4 regions of the Exiguobacterium sp. s161 genome follow, and region 3 is predicted to be linked to each of the others. Evidence: riboswitches for the same ligand, from Rfam matches in the RefSeq annotation. Region 3 holds a riboswitch; each other region holds the start of a gene.

What was found. Region 3 has a riboswitch for S-adenosylmethionine ahead of KNQ14_RS01300 (methionine ABC transporter ATP-binding protein). Riboswitches for the same ligand answer to the same signal wherever they lie in the genome.
Positions count from the first base shown of each region.
Region 1: it holds a riboswitch for S-adenosylmethionine, as region 3 does, so the genes downstream of both, metK (methionine adenosyltransferase) here and KNQ14_RS01300 (methionine ABC transporter ATP-binding protein) in region 3, are expected to answer to the same signal.
Region 2: it holds a riboswitch for S-adenosylmethionine, as region 3 does, so the genes downstream of both, msrA (peptide-methionine (S)-S-oxide reductase MsrA) here and KNQ14_RS01300 (methionine ABC transporter ATP-binding protein) in region 3, are expected to answer to the same signal.
Region 4: it holds a riboswitch for S-adenosylmethionine, as region 3 does, so the genes downstream of both, mtnK (S-methyl-5-thioribose kinase) here and KNQ14_RS01300 (methionine ABC transporter ATP-binding protein) in region 3, are expected to answer to the same signal.

Region 1 is NZ_JACSNH010000001.1:532,581-538,129, reverse strand. Features, by position in the region: gene mnmM (tRNA 5-(aminomethyl)-2-thiouridylate-methyltransferase MnmM) at 1-151, shown strand, start outside; gene KNQ14_RS02580 (serine aminopeptidase domain-containing protein) at 202-906, opposite strand; gene KNQ14_RS02575 (GNAT family N-acetyltransferase) at 985-1,473, opposite strand; gene metK (methionine adenosyltransferase) at 1,611-2,819, opposite strand; SAM riboswitch class I at 2,948-3,074, opposite strand; gene pckA (phosphoenolpyruvate carboxykinase (ATP)) at 3,309-4,877, shown strand; gene KNQ14_RS02560 (EAL and HDOD domain-containing protein) at 5,109-5,549, opposite strand, start outside.
Region 2 is NZ_JACSNH010000006.1:43,646-49,194, reverse strand. Features, by position in the region: gene KNQ14_RS13870 (NAD(P)H-dependent flavin oxidoreductase) at 1-502, shown strand, start outside; gene KNQ14_RS13865 (DMT family transporter) at 640-1,068, shown strand; gene KNQ14_RS13860 (Crp/Fnr family transcriptional regulator) at 1,084-1,752, shown strand; gene KNQ14_RS13855 (DMT family transporter) at 1,765-2,247, shown strand; gene msrA (peptide-methionine (S)-S-oxide reductase MsrA) at 2,324-2,854, opposite strand; SAM riboswitch class I at 2,950-3,053, opposite strand; gene KNQ14_RS13845 (M20 metallopeptidase family protein) at 3,116-4,294, opposite strand; gene KNQ14_RS13840 (putative quinol monooxygenase) at 4,372-4,665, shown strand; gene KNQ14_RS13835 (NlpC/P60 family protein) at 4,724-5,549, opposite strand, start outside.
Region 3 is NZ_JACSNH010000001.1:282,867-288,415, reverse strand. Features, by position in the region: gene KNQ14_RS01315 (MBL fold metallo-hydrolase) at 1-194, shown strand, start outside; gene KNQ14_RS01310 (glycoside hydrolase family 13 protein) at 269-1,879, opposite strand; gene KNQ14_RS01305 (aminotransferase class I/II-fold pyridoxal phosphate-dependent enzyme) at 2,028-3,215, shown strand; SAM riboswitch class I at 3,278-3,383, shown strand; gene KNQ14_RS01300 (methionine ABC transporter ATP-binding protein) at 3,468-4,481, shown strand; gene KNQ14_RS01295 (methionine ABC transporter permease) at 4,471-5,136, shown strand; gene KNQ14_RS01290 (MetQ/NlpA family ABC transporter substrate-binding protein) at 5,164-5,549, shown strand, end outside.
Region 4 is NZ_JACSNH010000006.1:21,007-26,555, forward strand. Features, by position in the region: gene mtnA (S-methyl-5-thioribose-1-phosphate isomerase) at 1-941, opposite strand, end outside; gene mtnK (S-methyl-5-thioribose kinase) at 938-2,104, opposite strand; SAM riboswitch class I at 2,183-2,286, opposite strand; SAM riboswitch class I at 2,492-2,593, shown strand; gene KNQ14_RS13725 (2,3-diketo-5-methylthiopentyl-1-phosphate enolase) at 2,664-3,854, shown strand; gene KNQ14_RS13730 (2-hydroxy-3-keto-5-methylthiopentenyl-1-phosphate phosphatase) at 3,851-4,510, shown strand; gene KNQ14_RS13735 (methylthioribulose 1-phosphate dehydratase) at 4,507-5,127, shown strand; gene KNQ14_RS13740 (1,2-dihydroxy-3-keto-5-methylthiopentene dioxygenase) at 5,144-5,549, shown strand, end outside.

The DNA of each region.
Region 1 (5,549 bases), 250 kb from region 3:
TCACTTGGAAGGAAAACGAGAACGTGATGCTGTCCTCGATTACGTCACAGCCCTTGATCAGCAAGATTATGCCGTTCTCCAGTATCGCTTCTTGAACCAACAAAATCATCCCCCGTTCATCATCGCGATCGAGAAAAAAGTAGGCGGATGATGGGCACAAAAAAGTGATGCCCCTTTTTTAGAGGCATCACTTTTGTTATTTCATTCTTCCACAAGCTTAAAGAACAACATTAATTTTTCTGCGAACCGTGTGTTCAACCGTTCGAAACTAAAATGCGGAAAACCGTGTAGACGTTGTAAGTAAATCTGATCGCCACCCATTTTCCGGCATACTTCAAGTGTCAACTTGACGTCTGCGAACTGATCGTCCGGTGCATAAAAACAAGCCAAGTTCACACGCGGCAGTTTTTTTCGTTCCTCGTCATGTACGACGATCTCTTCTTCGATTTCCCGGTACTGTGCATAGGTCAGTTCACCGATGCGAACGGTATCTTCCGTACTTTGACCAAACGGCAACGTACCGAGTGGCGCATCGGGCCGGAAACGATCGAACGCACTTGCGAAGACTTGTTTGACGCCTCCGAGTTGTTTCGAAGGGTGCCAATCAAACAACGGTGAAATGAATGCAAGGCTTGCGACCGGTAATTCATATTCTTGCAACAGACGATTGACGACGAGTGCGCCCATGCTGCAGGCGACGATATGAATCGGTAGCTTGCGTTTCCCGGCTTCACGTAATGCTTCTTTTAACAGTTGACCATGTTCTTCAAACGAGATGCGACGTGGTGCGTCGACGAGCAATACTTCATACTCTCGTTCGAGTACCCGAATCAAAGCTTCACTCGGACGGGCACGCAGTTGTAACGGATAGACTAATACGATGATTCCTGTTGGTTGTTCAACCACAAACTCACCTCTTCACTTCATACTTCCTTTTTACGATACCTTATTTCAAACGTACACGAAACCGTCCCAAGACGGATTTCACGAGGCGACATGGCGAAGACGAATGACAGATTCTACTTGCCCAAAGACTTCTTCCGTCATCTCACTGAGTTCTTCAAAACCGAATGAGGTCAAAAACTGACGTGCTTTATAGTTACGTGCCTCCACGTAGACTTCGAGTGGGATGGCTCCTTGTCGTTCGAGTTCACGGATCAATCGTCGTCCGATTCCGTTTTGCTGATATTTCGGCAAGACGTACAGACGAATGATCTCCCACGTTCCCTCAACATCAACAGCATGAATGAAACCGACGATTTCCTCATCGATGATTCCGACATAAAAATACTCTCCCCGTGCTTCTTCCGCCGTCCGGATCGCACGAACGACTTCTTCTTGCGGATACGCCTCCTGCACGAAATGCGCTTTCGAACGTTCGGAATAGATTTCTGCATACGTATCCAACCAAGATGTGACAGCAATGTCATGAATACGTCCTGCATCAGCTGGAATAGCTTCGCGTATTTCCATAATCGGAACCCCCCTTTGTATTCATACGAATCGACTCATGTACTTTTACCCTCTTCTAGAAAAAACATTCGTTTCCTGCAAAGTTCCCCGTAAACAAAAAAGTCCGAAAACCCGCGTAGGGTTCTCGGACTTTTTGATTATGCGAAACGTTTTGCTTGTTCTTCAAGAACTGCTGCTTTATCTGTTTGCTCCCATGGAAGCTCAACATCTGTACGACCGAAGTGACCGTATGCAGCTGTTTGACGATAAATCGGACGACGGAGATCAAGCATGTTGATGATTCCAGCCGGACGAAGATCGAAGTTTTCAGCAACCAATTCGACGAGTTGCGCTTCAGGAAGTTTTCCTGTACCGAATGTGTCAACCGCGATTGATACCGGGTGCGCGACACCGATTGCGTACGCGAGTTGAACTTCTGCTTTGTCTGCAAGACCTGCAGCAACGAGGTTCTTCGCGACGTAACGTGCTGCGTATGCAGCTGAACGGTCGACTTTTGTTGGATCTTTACCTGAGAATGCTCCACCGCCGTGGCGTGCGTATCCACCATACGTATCAACGATGATCTTACGACCAGTCAATCCAGCATCTCCTTGTGGTCCGCCAATGACGAAACGGCCAGTTGGGTTGATGAAGAATTTCGTTGCTGCGTCGATGTATTCAGCCGGGATGACCGGTGTGATGACGTGTTCTTTCAAGTCAGCTTGGATTTGCTCAAGCGTGACTTCTTCTGCGTGTTGTGTCGAGATAACGATCGTATCGACACGAACCGGCTCGTTGTTCTCGTTGTATTCGACCGTGACTTGTGTTTTTCCGTCCGGACGAAGGTAGTCGAGTTGACCGTTTTTACGCACTTCTGCCAAACGGCGTGCGAGACGGTGTGAGAGCGAGATTGGAAGTGGCATGAGTTCTGGCGTTTCTTTCGTTGCGTAACCGAACATGAGACCTTGGTCTCCTGCACCGATTGCATCGATTTCTGCATCAGACATGCTACCTTCACGTGCTTCAAGCGCTTGGTCGACACCAAGAGCGATGTCTGCTGATTGCTCATCGATTGATGTCAATACAGCACATGTGTCCGCGTCGAAACCGTATTTCGCGCGTGTATAACCGATCTCACGAATCGTTTCACGGACGACTTTTGGAATGTCGACGTAAGTCGATGTCGTGATCTCACCTGCAACGAGAACGAGACCTGTTGTAACAGAAGTTTCTGCCGCAACACGCGCGTTTGGATCCGCTGCGAGGATTGCATCAAGAATTGAATCCGAAATTTGGTCACAGATTTTATCTGGATGACCTTCAGTGACTGACTCCGACGTGAATAGTCGGCGATTAAGGTTTGTCATGTATGACCCTCCCAAAAAAGAATTTGACGGTGTACTCATTTCCCCTAGTTGAGTGGGACGGTAAAATGAAAAAAACCTTTCCAAGTCCAAAAAATGGTCAGGGAAAGGTTGTGCGTTCTTCCTTTACCCTCTTATCGTTCGAAGTGTTTACTTCGCTTCAGGAGAGCACCTTTTCCCTCATTAATATGTGAATTAATGTAGGACGGTTGCCGGGTTTCTTCGGGCCTTGTTCCCTCCACCTGCTCAGAATAAGAGTATCCGTTACGAATTACATGATATAAAGTTGTAACTACTCTGTCAAGCAAGGTTTCAAATTCTAGTCGAAACTTTTTGAAAGAGATGTTAAACTGTTAATGCTGAAAGCGTTTCCAGATAAATAGAAATCAGCACTAGAAAATGATTGCTCTCCCTTTAGTATGTCATATATAATAAATGTGTCATACTAAATGCAGTGAGCCAAAACCAACGTAGGGGAAAGGTGGGGTCAGGATGCCGATGACGGTCCTGAATATCGAAGAACTACTCAAGAAAGAGCATGTGTTCAAACAACTATCTGTTGCTGAACTTGTCGAACATGCGATTCGAAACGAAGAAGGTGTCCTTGCTGAGAACGGCGCATTATCTGTAGAAACGGGGAAATTTACAGGTCGTTCACCAAAAGATAAGTTCATCGTCCGTGATTCTTCCTGCGAGTCTCACATTGATTGGGGTCATGTCAACCAACCAATGGATGGAGACAAATTTGAACAATTGTTGCAAAAGGTTCTTCGTTACATGAACGAAGCTGACCATCTCTATTACACAGAAGCTGCTGCTGGAGCAGATACGCACTTCACCCTTCCGGTCCGTGTGCTCACACAATATGCTTGGCATAACCTGTTTGCCAAACAACTCTTTTTACGCGAGTATCCTGAAGTGGCTGCCTTCGAACCGTTCACGGTCGTCTACGCGCCACATTTCAAAGCAGATCCTGCCGTTGACGGAACGAACTCCGAGACGTTCATCGCGATGTCGTTCGAACACCGAATCGTCTTGATCGGTGGAACGGAATACGCTGGAGAAATCAAAAAGTCGATCTTTTCCGTCATGAACTACCTCTTGCCACAAGAAAACGTCCTTTCGATGCACTGCTCGGCAAACGTCGGACACGAAGGCGACGTCGCCTTGTTTTTCGGTCTATCTGGTACTGGTAAGACCACCCTTTCAGCCGATGATAGCCGTCAATTGATCGGTGACGATGAGCATGGTTGGTCGCACGATGGTGTCTTCAACATCGAAGGGGGATGTTATGCGAAGACGGTCAATCTATCGCGTGAAAAAGAACCACAAATCTTTGACGCGATCCGTTTCGGAACCGTCCTTGAGAACGTCGTACTCGACGAAGCCCGTCATCCTGATTACGATGATACATCGTTGACGGAAAATACGCGTGCTGCTTATCCGATTACGGCAATCGATAACATCGCTGTTCCGTCACGCGCTGGTCATCCGAAGACGATTGTCTTCTTGACAGCTGATGCGTACGGTGTCTTGCCTCCGATCAGCAAATTGACGAAAGAACAAGCGATGTATCACTTCCTATCAGGATATACATCAAAACTCGCTGGGACAGAACGTGGGGTCACGGAACCGGAAGCAACGTTCTCGACATGCTTTGGTTCACCATTCCTTCCACTGATGCCTGAAAAATATGCGACGATGCTCGGCGAATTGATCGATCGTCATGGTGTTACCGTTTATCTCGTCAACACGGGCTGGACAGGCGGTGCTTACGGAACAGGTAGCCGCATGAAGCTATCCTATACACGGACGATGGTCAACGCTGCCGTTAACGGCACACTTGCAACGATTCCAACAGAAGAACACCCGATCTTTGGACTTCATATGCCGCTTGAAGTTCCTGGTGTTCCAAGTGAGTTACTCAACCCGGTACGCGTCTGGTCGAATCCGGACGAATACGACACACAAGCGCGTTCGCTTGCTGAGAAATTCCAGAACAATTTCCTCCGTTTCGAGAGTGCGACGGATGCGATCAAGTCAGCTGGTCCACGCCTATAAAGTAGCGTTTTCTGACTTTCATCAAAAAGAGAGACACTGAATTTACATCATTTCACTAAAAAATCTGAGTCCGATCTTCACGGACTCAGATTTTTTAGTTACTCCTTAATCCTTAGAAATTCTTCCTATTAGGCGATTCGAGACGAATAAAAACGTGTAATCCTACTCAGTTAAGAGAATGATTACACGTCGTCTTATGTCTAGAAAAAAAGTCTTCAAACTCTTTTTTAGTTATATGATCGAGTCTGACTCTTCTTGAATATGTTTTTCTCGCTGCATGAGCCACTCTTGACTTTCCGTCAGTAAGGCATATGCTCGCGGAAGTGATACATTTAAACGCTGACTCAGCAGTTCAAACTGATCAAAATCACCTCGATCTGCACTAATCGCAAGCACTAAACAATCCCGAAACGGATGATCCTTTCCTTGTAGAACAATCTTCAGAGAATCTTCGAGTGGCAATTGATCGATGATATCGTCAATATCAACAGATAATAACGCATCGATGTGCGATAACAAGCCAATCATGTAAGCACTCTCCGGTTGTAGTGTTCGTGTTTCGGTAGCAAAGAGTTCACAGAGCTTCGCACAGTGTAAAGAGGACCGTAATAACTCATTTGACCACTCATAAGGACTAGCAAGCTTCATCTCACGTAAAACAATCAACGAAAT
Region 2 (5,549 bases), on a different contig from region 3:
ACCGCTCGAGTTGACGACGTTGACCTTGATTCCGCAACTCGTCGATCGGGTCAACATACCGGTCCTTGCAGCGGGTGGGATTGGCGACGGACGTGGGCTAGCAGCTGTTCTGTTGCTTGGTGCTGCCGGCGTCCAGCTCGGAACACGGTTGATCGCGACGGAAGAGGCGAAGGTTCATTCGGCATACAAGGCGCACTTAATGGATGCGACCGATACCGATACACGCATCATCGGACGTTCCGTCGGATTCGTCCGACGTGTCCTTGATGGTCCTTACGTCGAACGACTCACAGTAGAGACACCTGCTGCTTTTCTCGATCAGACGAATGAGTCGTATCATATTACAGGCGCTCTTGAGGGCGATGAGGAGAAAGGATATGTCAACGCTGGACTAGTTGCGGGATTGATTCATGATGTGCCGACTGTTGCGGAGTTGTTTACGCGCATGATGACGGAAGCAGAGGAACAGCTGAAACAAACGACGACTCGTTTTACGACATGAGCATATAGTGAGGGACCCGTGATGCCACTTGTGGACAGCGGGTTTTTTCATGTTTTTTTGAAAATGGGACATTTGTCCTTTTCAAGTAGGGCACGAGTAAGGTCTACTCTAGTGTAGAGATTAAAGGAGGAGATGACGTGCAAGGAGTCGTGTTTGCTTTGATGAGCGGTCTGTTCATCGCCCTGCAAGGCATATTCAATGCGCGCCTTGCGACAGGCGTCGGACCGTGGTTGTCCGTATTGATCGTCCACTTTGTGGGTCTGATGGGTTGTTTAGTCATTTACAGTTTCGTACGAGATCGGAAAATCGGTGGCTTCCGTCAGTTTCCATGGATTTATGCGAGCGGCGGTTTGATTGGCGTGCTAGTCGTCGTAACGGAACTGACAGCAATCCAAAAACTCGGGATGACATGGGCGATGTGTTTATTACTCGTCGCACAGATTTTATGTGCGTTTGTGATTGATTTAAAGGGATGGTTCGGTGTCTTAAAAAAACAAGGAAATCGTGGTCAATGGGTTGGTGTGGGTCTCATGCTTGCAGGAGTTGCGATTTTCTCACTTGCCTAAAGGGGGGAAATGAACATGGAAAGCGTCATTCAACAGTATGGACTGGATACGATTTTGACGGAAGAGACGCGCGCTTGGTTGCGTCAAGAAACCTTCCAAAAAGGGGAACTCCTCTGTACGACAGGGGCAGCGATCGACCGGATGTACTTCATCGTCGCAGGCAAAGTTAAGATATCTGCTGCCTCGTCAGAAGGGAAACAACGGATTCTACGATTCAAGACACCACTGACAGTGATCGGTGACGCTGAGTTCATCAACGAACGGGAAGTATTGAATACGGTCGAAGCGGTGACCGACGTCGAGGTGTTGAGCGTACCGTATGCGATTTTACGCGAGCACAATACGACGAACGTCTTTCTGCAATTCTTATTACGAACGATCACAGCGAAGTGGTATGCCGACTCGAAATCAGCGTCGCACCATGTATTGTATACAGTTGAAGAGCGATTTGCAGGATATTTGTTGTCGATCGCTTCTGAAGCCAGTGACAGTTTGTTTTCTCAGGAGATGCGGACGTCGAACCTGCATGACGTCGCCGACTGGCTTGGAACAAGTTATCGCCATCTCAATCGGATCATCACGAAATTATGTGAAGAAGAGATTCTCGTTCGACGACGCGGGAAAATCATCATTGTCGATCTGGAGCGGATTCGCGAGAAGGCGAACGGCAACAGCTATGAGTAAGGAGGAACGAACATGGTAATAGGCATCGTGTGTGCCGTATTGGCAGGGATGTTGATCAGTTTACAGACGGTATTGAATGCTCGGATGAGTGACGCGTTTGGCGCTTGGGCGACGACGACGCTAGTCTTCTTTGTCGGTTTCGTCGGAGCAAGTGTCACGTATGTTCTGTTTCGTGGTGGAACAATCGGACAGATTCAAAACGTATCGCCACTCTATTGGTTTGGTGGACTTGTAGGTGTTGGCGTCGTTTTTTGTGTCATGCGTGGAATTCAATTGCTTGGTCCGTCCGTCGCGATCTCTGTCGTTCTGATTTCGCAGTTAAGCTTTGCTCTCGCTGTCGATACGTTCGGTTGGTTCGGTTTACCACAAATTGATTTATCATTCGGTCAGCTCGTCGGTCTCGCTGTCATGGTATGTGGGATCTTCGTTTTGAAGCGGTATCAAGTCGTGGCGCCGGAAGAGAAGGCGGCGGATCAAGTAGAACGTGTTTCATGACTTATTTTTTTCATAACAATGAAACAGGTCAGCAAACAAATGTTTACTGACCTGTTTTTATATGCATTTTTTTGAATTAAACCGTCGTCGTATCTTTCCATTCCTGCTCGATGAAGGCATCGCGACCAGAGGCAGCACGATCTTTTTTATAGTGTTCTGGATTTTTCTTATGGAAGTCTTGATGGTACTCTTCCGCCGGATAAAATTCAGAAGCGGCATCGATCCGCGTTACGATCGGTTGTTTGAAACGATTGCTTGCAGCAAGAGCGTCACGAGAAGCGATTGCTGCTTCATGCTGCGCATCCGTATGATAGAAAATCGCTGGTGCGTACTGCGTGCCACGATCTTGGAATTGACCTTCTGCATCCGTCGGATCCGTTTGTGGCCAGTAGAGTTCGAGCAGACGCTCGTACGGGAATAGGCTCGGATCAAACGTGATTTGGACGACTTCGAGATGTCCCGTCGTTCCTGTTTTGACTTGCTCATACGTCGGATTGTCGACGTGACCGCCCATGTAACCTGATACGATTCCCTCGATTCCTGGTAATTCTTCAAATGGTGTCACCATGCACCAAAAACATCCACCTGCAAATGTTGCTTTTTCCATCCGTCTCTTCCTCTCCGTGGGAAATTCCCATTGTATGTCTGACAGCGAGAAAAACGAAAACGACTCCTTCGCTTGGTTGCAAAAGGAGTCGCCGCTTTTTATCAACCAAAGCTTTCGCTTTGCTGGTCGTAGCACCTTGCTATACGCAGGTTGCTGGGACGTCATCGATCCAGATCTCTCGGTCCACTCTTGATAAGGGTATATGAAGTTGATGTCATTCGTTATCATTGTTGTGATGATACCATTCACATAGAAATAAAGTCAATCCTTAGGTTTCAAGGCACGTAAAACCGTCGCTCCGAGTGTTTTCGCACCAACCAATAACGCTTGTTCGTTGATCTCGTACTGCGGATGATGCTGTGGATGATTGATGCGACCGTCCGTATATCCGGAGCCGGTAAAGAAGTAACTTCCCGGGACGTGTGTTAGATAATGTGCGAAGTCGTCCGCCGCCATCATCGGTGTGAGTGACCGGACAGATGCTTCCGGTAAGAAAGAAGCAGCTTCCTGAACGAGTTTTGTCTCGTCCGGATGATTCCAAAGCGCCGGGTAACCCGTCGTGAAGTCAATCGAATAAGTAGCACCGATGCCGGCACACGTCGTTTTGGCGACAAGGTCGACTTCTTGTCGGAGCTGATGCCGCAGGGTTTCATTGAACGTCCGGATCTCCCCGACGATGCGTGCTTCACCCGTGACGATGTTCGGCGCCGTTCCTGCGTGGAAGGATCCGATTGCAAGAACAGCGGGTTCGAACGGATCGACCCGTCGACTGACAAGGTGTTGTAAGTTGCAGACGAGTTGTGCCCCAGCGACGAGCGCATCTTTTGTTTTGTGCGGTGCCTGGGCATGCCCACCTTGACCATGAACGATGATTTCGAATTCGTCGATCGCACATAATGTATGTCCTTCCCGAAACCCAATCGTACCAACCGGTAAATCATTTTCGAGATGTGTCGCGAAAATCGCATCGACGCCTTCGAGAACGCCGGCTTCGATCATTTGGATGGCTCCGCCAGGAAAGACCTCTTCTCCATGCTGATGAATGATTCGAATCGTTCCTTGCAATTGATCCCGTAACGGATAGAGCGTAGCAGCAAGAGCCATCACCATCGCCGTATGCCCATCGTGTCCGCAAGCATGCATGACACCGGGATGGATTGACCGGAAAGCAAGTGTTGTCTCTTCTTGAAGTGGTAAAGCATCAAAATCTGCACGGACCGCAATCGTTGGGCCAGGGTATTTGCCTTCGATCGTCGCGACGACACCACGACCTCCGACGGCTGTTTCGTGAGGGATGCCCCGTTCCGCGTAAAAGTTTGCAATTCGTTCTGGTGTGCGGACTTCCTGAAAAGAGAGTTCCGGATGTCGATGGAAATCACGCCGTAACGCGATCATCGTCGGTTCGAATTGTTCGAGTGCTTCAAAAAGTTGAGTTTGCATCTTCAAGCTCCTTTGACGTGTGTTTTTTCGTGAAAATGGGTACAGATACAGGTAATCACGAAAGGGGATAATGAAACATGGGAGAAATCGTCGTCAACGCTGTACTTACAATCAAAGCAGGACTCGCGGATCAAGTCTTTCCGATTTTAGAAACGGTCTATCATGCCGCACAAAAAGAGGAAGGATGCTTACGCTATTCCTTGCACCAATCGATCGAAGACGAGCATCAATTCATGCTGTATGAAGTGTATCAGGACGAAGAGGCACTTGAAGCGCATATCGCATCCGATCACTATAAAGCATACCGTGAACAGATCGAGTTATACTTGATGGATCGACAAGTAACGAAATACGTCGAGATGACATTCTGACGTGTTGCGATAAGAAGAGACGAAGCCGTCGAATTCGACGGCTTCGTCTTTTTTTGTCTTACATCGATTTAAATCCGAGGAAATGCTCTTGCCAACGCGGTTCATAAATCGAATTGATTTGGAGCTGTGAACCGCCCGCATGGATGAAGTGTTCGCTATCGAGCATGATTCCGATATGCGATGGACCATCCGTGTAGGTGTTCTGGAAGAAGACGATATCCGAGCGTTTACCACTCGAGATACTCGTCCGGCGATTCGTAAAGAAAGCACCGTACCAGTAGCCGCGAACGTTCGTCCGACCACCGTATTTTCCAGCCTTATTTGTCGCGTAGTGAATCAAACCGGAACAATCGAAGCCACCGTTCACGGCATCTTGCGATCCCCATGTGTAAGGTGTACCGATATGTTGGACGGCTGCTTGAATCAGCTTTTCACCGCGCGTGTTATTCTTTTTAATGACCCGTTTATCGGACGTAATCGTCACAGCTGAGACCGGAAGATAGACGGGTGTCCAGCCTGACTGGATGACATAGAAGTTTCCGACCCGGTGACGCGGATAAACACGTTTGCCTTGCTCAACGAGTCCGCTGCCTTTTGGACTGGTTGGACTCGAAAAGAAGGATGTCGTCTGTTTGACGGTATAGATTTTCGTTCGATTGATTGCTTTTTGTGTCAGTTTCATATCGGGTTTGCTCGTGCTGATATAAGGGTTGAGGACGTAACCCGTTTGACCGCTGACTAAGCGAACTTGCCAAAAATCATCATCAATTGATTTCAGACCAATCAATTTTGTCCCTTTTTTCAAATAGGCAGCTGGCCGACTGTAAGCGACGTCAGCAGAGAAGAGTGGCGTTTGGTCCAGATGGACATAAAACGTTGTCCCT
Region 3 (5,549 bases):
TCCCGTTCCCTGCACTCGCAACATGGGATCCGGACGTCGCCCTTCGCTCGGCTGATCAACTGACGGAACTGTCTCCGGATATACTCGCTGTCGGACATGGTCCGCTCTTTCTCGGACCGAGTTATGAGATGCGCCAAGCCGTCGATCGATTCTCTCACGTCTTACAGACGAAAAAAACATCACCTTTCAAGTAATGTACGCATATGAAAAAACATCCGCGAACGTGTTCCTGACATGTCCGCGGATGTTTTTCTTTTCAACAGACGACTCACGTCTGTTCTGTAACAGCATAACGATAGACGCGTGCTTCGTAGGGACGCAAGATATCCGGGCTATCCGGATAGTTTGATACGAGCAATTTTTCATGCGGTAAAATGAGGGCGGTCTGCATCGGTTCATCATGTACGTTGAGGACGATCCGCCAGACTTCTCCCTCTAATTCCCGCTCATAGATATAGAGATACGGATCATGAAGCGCTAAGTCTCGGTATGTACCGTAGACCATAATCGGATGATCCTTTCGCATCTGAATCAGCGACTTGTAAAAAGCAAGCACGGACGATGGATCGGCTTCTGCTTGCGCGACATTGATGTCCGTATAATTCGGATTGACCGCTAACCATGGTTTACCACTCGTAAAGCCAGCTGCATGTGTATCGTCCCACTGCATCGGTGTACGGGAATTATCGCGCGCAAGTAACTGCATCGATGAGAGCACGACCTCTGGGTCCTCTCCGCCAGCGACGCGCTCCGCGTATCGATTTCGAAAGGCGACGTCCTGATAAAGCGACGGATCCGAGAAGCGAATCCCCGTCATCCCGATCTCTTCTCCTTGATACACGTATGGAATGCCCGGTAACGTATGCAACATCAAACCGAGTAGTTTCGCACTCTCAACCCGGTATCGTTCACTGCCGAAGCGCGTCACTTGTCGTGTATGATCATGGTTGTTGAGGAACTGTGAATTGACACCTAATGGGTATAAGACGTCGTACCAGCGTTTTTGAATCTCCTTGAATCGTAAGAGATCCATCGCTTCCATGTCGTCCGCGATTTCGAAGTGAAACAGTGTCCGGAGTTCTTTTCGTTCGTCACTGACATATAACAGTCCATCTTCTGGACCGACGAACGGAATCTCACCAACTGTAAACAAGTCTTTACCAGCGAGAACATTCGCATGCATCTCCTGCAAGAAGTCATGCACACCTGGCTGATTCCCAAGGTACGAGAGATCAAACGGATTGGCGACATCCTCGAACGACCGTTTTTTGATCAAGTTGATGACATCCATCCGGAAGCCGTCGATCCCTTGAGCAATCCACCAGTTCATCATATCGTAGATTGCTTGCCTCACAGCTGGGTGCTCCCAGTTCAAGTCCGGTTGTTCTTTGGCGAAGGAATGAAAATAATACTGCCCGCGCTCTTCACTCCACGTCCACGGACTTGGCGCAAAGTACGAGCGCCAGTTGTTCGGAGGCGTCTCTTTCGTGCCGTCTTTCCAGATGTACCAGTCATCCTTATCGTTGATCCGCTCACATGACTGACGGAACCAGGCATGCTGGTCACTCGTATGGTTCACGACTAAATCGAGAATGATCTTTAATCCACGGGCATGAGCAGCCGTGATCAACTCCTGGAGATCTCCCATCGTTCCCGCTTTTTTCATGATCTCGTAATAATCGGCAATATCATAGCCGTTATCGACGTCCGGGGAACGATAACATGGATTCAGCCACACGACATCGACACCAAGTGAAGCGATGTAATCAAGCTTCTCGATGACACCTCTTAAATCACCGATCCCATCCCCGTTCGAATCTTTAAAGCTACGCCAGTAGACTTGATAGACGACTGCCTCTTTCCAGTTAGCTCGCTTCATCTTCCCACTCCTCTCCCTACTCTTTATTCCCGCTCCACTTATCTGTACCTGTTTATCCGACAATTTTTTTAAATTTCGAAAAAGTTCTTTTCTTTTGACTGAATATTCGTTATCCTTGACGACAATACCACGAAGGAGGCATTCATCCATGAAACATTTCGCTCCATCCATCGCCATTGATCGGCTTCCTGCTCCCGTCTTCGCTGAACTTGCGAACCGAATCGGTGCTGTAAAAGCTGCCGGACATGATGTCATCACACTTGGTCAAGGAACACCCGACCAAACGACGCCTGTACATATTCTCGATGCCTTAAAACAAGCTATCGACGAGCCAACGAACCTTCAATATCCACCATTTCGTGGACATGATTTTCTAAAACAAGCTGTCGCAAACTTTTACGCGACTGAATTCGGTGTCACGATCGATCCGGCAACGGAAGTCGCGATTCTCCTCGGCAGTAAAGCCGGAATCGTCGCCTTACCGCAGACGATCGTCAACCCTGGAGAAGGTGTCATCGTCCCGGATCCAGGATACCCGGATTACCTGTCTGGTGCAGCACTTGCTGGCGCTTACCCGATTACGCTTCCGTTGCTCGAGAAAAATGATTTCTTGCCGGATTATGACTTACTTGATACGACGGACGTTGAGCGTGCCCGGATGTTGTTCCTCAACTACCCGAGTAATCCGACGGGTGCGACCGCGACGGCAGAAGCCTTCGAACAGACAGTCGCTTTCGCCGATGCCCATGATATCTGTGTCGTTCATGACTTAGCATACGGCGGTATCAGTTTCGATGGTCCGACGCGAAGTTTCTTGCAGACGGAAGGTGCAAAAGACGTCGGGATCGAATTGTTCTCACTCTCGAAACGCTTCAACATGTCCGGCTTCCGGATTGCCTTTGCCATCGGAAATCCGTCCGTCATCTCAAGCATCGAAACGTACCAAGAACATCTCTACGTCAGTGCCTTCACACCGATTCAGCATGCGGCGACCGTCGCCCTCACGAGTGACCAGACGTGCGTCCGTGAGTTAAGTCGCTTGTATGAAACACGACGCGATGCGTTGTTCGCAAAACTCGATGCGATCGGTTGGAGTGGACCACGACCGGGCGGTTCCTTCTTCGTCTGGCTTCCTGTTCCGGAAGGTTATACGTCCCAAAGCTTCACCGATCATCTACTTGACGAAGCACATGTCGCTGTGACCCCTGGATCCTTCTTCGGCGAATACGGTGAAGGCTACGTCCGGATCAGCTTGATTGCTGACGTTGAACGTCTAGAAGAAGCCGTCGATCGAATCGGAACGCTCAACCTGTTCCGGACACCTGTTGCGGAATAATTCTGAAAAAACATTTGACAGATGGGAATCATTTCCGTTAAAGTAAGTCCCAACAGCATAACTACTTATCGAGAGCGACCGAGGGATTAGGCCCAACGACGTCCGGCAACCACCTGTAAGGAACGGTGCCACATCCTACAGAATGATTTTCATTCTGAGAGATAAGTTACGAAATCTTACACTTTCGTCGCTTTTTTCTGGTTGCTCCGCTACTAGGAAAAAGCGACTTTTTTTGTATGAGGAGATGAGCGGATGATTGAATTCAAACATATTACAAAACGGTTCGTTCGAGATCGGACCCCGATTTTTGCATTACGGGATGTCGATTTGACGATTCAAAAAGGAGAAATCTTCGGAATCATTGGCGAGTCTGGTGCCGGTAAAAGTACGTTGCTTCGCCTAATCAACGGGCTCGAGCATCCGACACAAGGAACCGTCAAGGTCGACGGTGTCTCGCTCGGCGGGATGTCAAAAGCAGATTTGCGTCAACTTCGCTTGCGGACAGGAATGATCTTTCAGCATTTCCAATTGATCCAGTCGCGCAACGTCGCGGATAACATCGCTTTTGCGCTCAAGGCCGCTGGCGTCAAACGAGCAGATTTCCCGGAGCGGATTCGCGAACTCGTCTCGCTCGTCGGACTTGAAGGATTTGAGACGAACTTCCCGAGTCAATTAAGCGGTGGGCAGAAACAGCGCGTCGGGATTGCCCGGGCACTCGCAAACAATCCGACCGTCTTGTTATGTGATGAAGCGACATCCGCTCTTGACCCCGTTACGACACTACAGATCCTTGAACTGCTGAAGGATTTGAATGAACGACTCGGGTTGACGATCGTCCTCATCACGCATGAGATTGATGTCGTCAAACAGATTTGCCATCGTGTCGCGGTCATGTCACAAGGTGAAGTCGTTGAAGTCGCCTCAACCTATGACTTGTTCAGTCAAGCTAAGCATCCGGTGACGCAACATTACGTCGATACGGCACTACAAATCGAATTGCCGGAACGCATCTTACAGGCAACCCCAGGCAAGATCATCCGCTTGCAGTTCACGGGCGAGAAGACCGGTGAGAGTACGTTATCAGAAGCGATCCGCCGTTACGATATCTCAGTCAGTATCTTGCACGGCAAGGTCGACTATATTCAAGACGTCGCCTTCGGTGTCCTCATTGTCAGCTTGACGGGATCATCCGATCAAATCGCTCCTGCCCTCGACTGGCTCGCGACGGAACTTCATGCACTCGAGGTGATTCAGGATGTGGCTTGATCGTATTCAAACGATGTTACCTGAACTCTTGAAGGCACTCGGCGAGACAGCATGGATGGTCGGAATTTCACTTGCTTTCGCATTGGTCGTCGGGATTCCGCTCGGAATTCTCTTGTTCGTCACCGACCGCGGATTATTTTTTCAAAACCTTGCCGTCCGCCGTGTTCTTGACTTCGTCGTCAACATCGTCCGGTCGCTACCGTTCATCATCTTGCTGGTTGCCCTCATTCCGTTGACGAAGTTCTTACTCGACAATACAATCGGTCCGACGGCAGCATCTGTCAGCCTTAGTGTCGCAGCGATTCCGTTTCTCGCACGCCTTGTCGAAACATCACTCCGCGAGATTCCGCCTGGTTTGATTGAAGCAGCAGAAGCATGTGGGGCGAAACCCTTGCGGATCATCGTCAGTGTCCTCTTACCGGAAGCACTCCCTGGCATCATTCAGGGCATCACATTAACGACGATCAGCTTGATCGGCTTCTCAGCGATGGCTGGTATCGTCGGCGGCGGTGGTGTTGGTGACCTCGCGATCCGTTTCGGTTACTATCGCTACGATAATCTCATCATGATCGTGACGATCGTCGTGCTCATCGTCATCGTTCAAAGTATTCAAGCACTTGGCAATCAACTGGCGCGAAAAACAGATAAACGCTAATCATACATGCAAAGGGAGAGTGCAATCATGAAAAAACGATATGCCTTTTTAGCAACAGCCTTACTCGGTGCAGGAGTCCTCGCAGGATGTGGAGACAGCAGCGCTGATGAAAAAGACAAGACGATCAAGATCGGGGCGACGAGCGGTCCGTATAGCGACATGGTCAAACAAGCGATCCAGCCACAACTCGAAAAGAAAGGCTACAAAGTCGAAATCGTCGAGTTCAGCGATTACATTCAACCGAACATCGCCCTCGGTAGCGGCAATATCGACGCCAACTTGTTCCAACACTCGATCTATCTCAAGACGTTTTCTAAAGAAAAGAATCTCGACTTAAAAGGACTGATCACGGTTCCGACAGCACCGATGGGACTATACAGCAAGACAGCGAAGACACTTGACGACGTCAAGAC
Region 4 (5,549 bases), on a different contig from region 3:
TCAAACGCCGGGTTGAAGACAGCGACGCCTTCCGGTGCTGTCGCGACACCTTGGACAGTCGTCACTTCCTGCGGATCACGTTCTTCGATTTCGATCGCGTCTCCGGAAACGAGCGAGAAGTCGAACGTCGAGAGCGGTGCTGCGACGTAAAACGGAATACCAAAAGCTTGCGCGAGCAATGCCAATTGGAACGTCCCGATTTTATTCGCGGTATCTCCGTTTCGTGTAATGCGGTCGGCACCGACGATGATCGCATCGATCTGTTTTTCTTTCAGCGTATGGGCGACCATGTTGTCCGTAATTAACGTGACATCGATGCCGGCACGTTGCAGCTCCCATGTCGTCAATCGTGCTCCCTGCAGTAACGGTCGCGTCTCACTCGCAAAAACGGATAATTCGATGCCGCGTTCTTTTGCGATGTAGAACGGCGCAAGTGCCGTTCCATAAGCAGCGGTCGCAATCGATCCAGCATTACAAATCGTTAGGATCCGGTCGCCTGACTGGAACAATTCCAGTGCATGAATCCCGATTTGACGTGACGTCTGCGCATCCTGGTCGTATAAGGCGACCGTCCGTTTTTCCAACCGTTCGCGAATCTCTTCTACCGACGTCCCGTCTTGAATGATTGGATTCAATTGATCGAGGACATTTCGCAAGTTGACGGCCGTCGGTCGTGTCGCGAGTAACGTCGCCGATGTCTCAAGCAAGGCTTGCTTGTAGACCGGAAGCGCCGCTTCAAACCGGTATGCTTCTTGAACGAGCACGAATCCACCGAATAAGCTGATCGCAGGTGCGCCTCGAACGCGCAGTTGCTTAATCGCCTCAACCGCTTGCGCGAGATCAGCAATGACTTCATAGTGCTCTTCTTGCGGTAGACGTGTCTGATCGAGAATCGTCAAGATACGATCTTCGTAACGGATACTTTGAACGAATGTAGTCATCGGCTGAGTTCCTCCGTTACGTCAAAGTTTCGTAAATCATCGAATGTCCGGCATTCTGTACGGCGTTTGATTAACGCCGCTCCTAGACGAAGAGCGTGACGTTTCCGCTCTAAGCGTTCCGTCGTTGAATCGATTGATTCTAAATCAGCGACCGGTGCAAGACCAATCGTCCGCCGAATCAATTCGCAACCGGCAAAGCCAAGGGCATCCTGCAAGATCGTGCTCAATACATCGTCGACGAGCCCCGATGTCCGGAATGGTTCGACGGCTTCCCGTTCCCATAATGCACGGAACGTTGAAGCGAACGTCAGCCAGAACGTATCGATATCCTTGATTCGGGCGTCACGTCGTGTAGGGTAATCCGGATATGCTGCGAAGAATAGATGCGCAATGAACTGCCCGACATCGAATCCGAATGGACCATAAAAGGCGAATTCTGGATCGATGACTTTCGTTTCCGTCGCCGAGGCGAAGATGCTGCCTGTATGTAGATCGCCGTGCAGCAATGCATCTCCTTTCGTGATGAAGAGCGCTTCGAGTTTTGCGACTTCGCGTTTCAACTCATCGTCTGCCCATAGACGTGCCACCTCTTCTTCGAGTCCGGCTTCAATCTCGTTCGTTTCCGCGTCATGAAACGGATCCGTGAAGATTAATTTTTCCGTGATGTCGCACAAGTCTGGATTGTAGTACGTTCGGGCGACACGTTTCTTTTCAACCGGACCAAGTGCAAAGTCCGATGTATGGAATAACGTCCGAGCGAGATAAGAACCGATATGTTCCGCAAGCAACGGATACTGTTCACCTGCGAGTAAACCGCTTCGAACGATCGTCAGATGTGAAAGATCTTCCATGACCGTATACGCCTCTTCATGACTAGCATGAAAAACACGCGGCACGAACGGTACGGCATGCCGTGCGAATTCACGGAGTGCGGATTGCTCGATCCACGCTCGTTCGAGCGATAACGGCCAGCTCTCCCCGACGACCTTCGCATATGGTAATGCTTGTTTTAAAATCAAGCGATGTTCGCCTTCTCGAATCCGAAAGACGAGGTTGAGGTTCCCGTCGCCAATCTCTTCTGCTTCGACAGTTCCGTCGCCGATCAGTCCTAATGTCCGAACACGATCAATCGCGTCCTGTTCTGTGAATGCTTTATATGTCATCTCAGTTTCCCCCTATGTGATACACGAAAAAGCGCCTCTTTTCGTCATCGAAAAGAGGCGCAGAAAAGTCACTGCGTCCTCTTATCTCTCAGACGAAACGTCTGTTGGATGTAGCACCGTGCCTAGTGGTCGGTTGCTGCGGCGTCATCGGGCCAATTCCCTCTGCCAACTCGCGATAAGAGTCGTATGTAGTTGTCGTGTGTGATATTGATTTGAATCTTACGCAATCGACTTCCTCGCTGTCAAATCGAAATCAAGCAGAAACGGATATCATTTTTATGCCATCTATAGAAAGAGTATTTTCAAAAAAATAAATTTTCTAAAAATAGTTTGACAAGTAGCGATTCTCATGTAAAAATTGCAATTAGATTTCACAATTTCATCCAATTCTTATCAAGAGCAGACGGAGGGACAAGCCCTACGATGTCGCAGCAACCGACCTTTTGGCACGGTGCTAATTCTTGCAGCTACTAAGCTGACAGATAAGAGTCCACGTTCGAATCATTCATGGTCTCTTGTCGCTGACGAGAGACCATTTTTTTGTTGAAGGAGGAAAGACATGGCTTATATCACTGCTACTTATCAATTGACTGCCCGTGATCGACTCGAGCAACGCGCTGAACAACTCGCGCTTGGTCTGACAGTCGGTTCTTGGACGGAACTGAATCATCTCGAACAACAACAACTCGCCTCGTTCAAAGGGGAAGTCGTACATACCGAAGAGCGCGATGGCAAAGGATATATCACGATTCGTTACCCGGAACATAACGTATCGCGCGACTTTTCTGCGATTCTAACGACCGTCTTCGGGAAACTCTCACTCGACGGTGAAATCAAACTAACGGAATTGCTATTACCCGATACATTTACGTCGGACTTTCCAGGTGCGAAATTCGGGATCGAAGGGGTCCGCTCCTTGATTGGTGTCGAAGATCGCCCATTATTAATGAGCATCTTCAAAGGAGTCATCGGACGGGATTTATCGTTCCTTCGTGATCAACTCGAAGGACAACTCGCTGGTGGGATTGACCTCGTCAAAGACGATGAGATCCTATACGACAATCCGTTGACACCGACGATTGACCGGGCACGAATCGGACGTGAGGTCATCGATGCTCACTTCCACCGGACCGGTAAACGTGCGTTATATGCGATCACACTCAGTGGTCCCGTCTTTACGCTCAAGGATCAAGCCAAGCGATTGATTGATGCTGGAGCGACTGCTTTCTTGCTGAATACCTTCACATACGGACTCGACGTCTTACGCGAACTGGCGAGTGATCCGGAAATCAACGTTCCGATCTTCAATCATCCAGCATATAGCGGTGCGTTGATTGCTAGCCCGAATCACGGAGTCGCTGCCCCTGTCTTACTCGGCACATTACCGCGTGCTGCTGGAGCAGACTTGACGCTATTCCCGTCTCCTTACGGCAATGTCGCTTTGCCAAAGGATGTCGCCCGTGGCATCGCGGTCGAAGCGACCCGTCTCGGTCAGACGAAATCGATCTTCCCGGTTCCTTCAGCTGGTATTCATCCTGGACTCGTCGCTCAACTCGTACGGGACTTCGGTATCGATTCCGTCATCAACGCCGGCGGCGGCGTACATGGTCATCCGCAAGGTGCTGCGGCTGGTGTCATTGCTTTCCGTCAGGCACTCGATGCGGCACTCGCAAATGAATCCCTATCGGCGGCAGCATCGCGTCATGAAGAATTACGGATCGCCCTCGACGCTTGGGGGATCAAGTCATGACCGTACGGATTCTTTGTGACTTCGACGGTACGGTGACGACGCAAGATAATATCATCGCACTCATGCAACAATTTGCGCCAGCGAGTGACTTCGAACCGTTGAAACGCGGCGTACTCGACCGGACGCTATCGATTCAGAGTGGTGTCGGGCAAATGTTCGCACTTCTGCCGTCTGACGGAAAAACAGCCTATCTTGACTTTTTGTTGGAGCGTGCAGTCATTCGCGACGGATTTTCGGAGTTACTTCAGTACAGTCGTCGTCAAGGAATCGATTTTTCGATCGTCAGCGGTGGAATGGACTTTTTCGTCGAACCGATCTTAGCGCCATTGCTTGAACAAGAACAGATTTACTGTAACGTCGCCGATTTCAGTGGTCCATTCGTCCATATCGATTGGCCAAACACCTGCGATGCCCATTGCACGAACGGGTGCGGCTGTTGTAAAACGTCCGTTGCCCGGGCATTGCGCAAAGACGATGACGTCATCATCGTCATCGGTGACTCGGTGACGGACTTCGAACTCGCGAAACAAGCGGATCGTGTCTATGCCCGTGATTATCTGATCACGTTGTGTGAAGAGAACGATATCGCCTATACACCGTTTGAGACGTTCCACGATATCGTTCATGATTTAACACGAGCGGAGGTGACAACATGACATTCATGCGACGGTATGAAGAGCTACGCGCCATCAAACAAGAGCTTGCGGCGCGCGATTGGTTCCCTGGTACGAGTGGCAATCTCGCCATTCGGACGTCCGGTGTCCCGGTTGAATTCCTTGTGACGGCAAGCGGAAAAGATAAACGGCAGACGACTCCTGACGACTTCGTTCATGTCGATGCGACCGGTCAATTGATTGGTGAGCAATCCGGGCGTCCTTCCGCTGAGACATTGCTCCATGTCGAAGTGTTCAATCGAACGGACGCCGGTTGTTCTCTGCATGTCCATACGATTGCGAACAATGTGATTTCGGAACTCTATGGCGATCAAGGCAGTATCACCTTTTCCGGTCAAGAAATCATCAAGGCACTCGGACACTGGGAAGAGGATGCGACGGTCACGGTACCGATCATTCCGAATCATGCGGACATCCCGACGCTTGCCGTTGCTTTTGCACCTCATGTCACAGCGGATAGTGGTGCCGTCCTGATCCGCAATCACGGGATCACGGTCTGGGCACCGACCGCCTTTGAAGCAAAGAAACACCTCGAAGCCTTCGAGTTTTTATTCAATTACACGTTGACGTTGCAATCATGCCGTCAATCCATTCATTAAAAGGAGGAATCATCTCATGGCAACAGTCTTATTCCAAGAAACAAACACACGGTATACGGATCAAACGGAAGTCGCTGACTTCCTTGCGTCACGCGGCGTTCTTTACGAACAGTGGGACGTTTCGAAACTTCCAGCGCCTCTCGTTGAGAACTTCACACTGACGGATGCAGACAAACAAACGATTCTCGATACGTTCGCTCCTGAAATCAAAGACGTATCAGAACGTCGTGGGTATCAGACAGCTGATATCATCTCACTTTCGGATACGACACCGAACCTTGATGAGTTGCTCGTCAACTTCCAGAAAGAACATCACCATACGGATGATGAAGTTCGTTTCATCGTCAGCGGTCATGGCGTCTTCGCGATCAAAGACGAAGAGGTCGGCTACTACAATATCGAACTCAATCCTGGTGATTTGA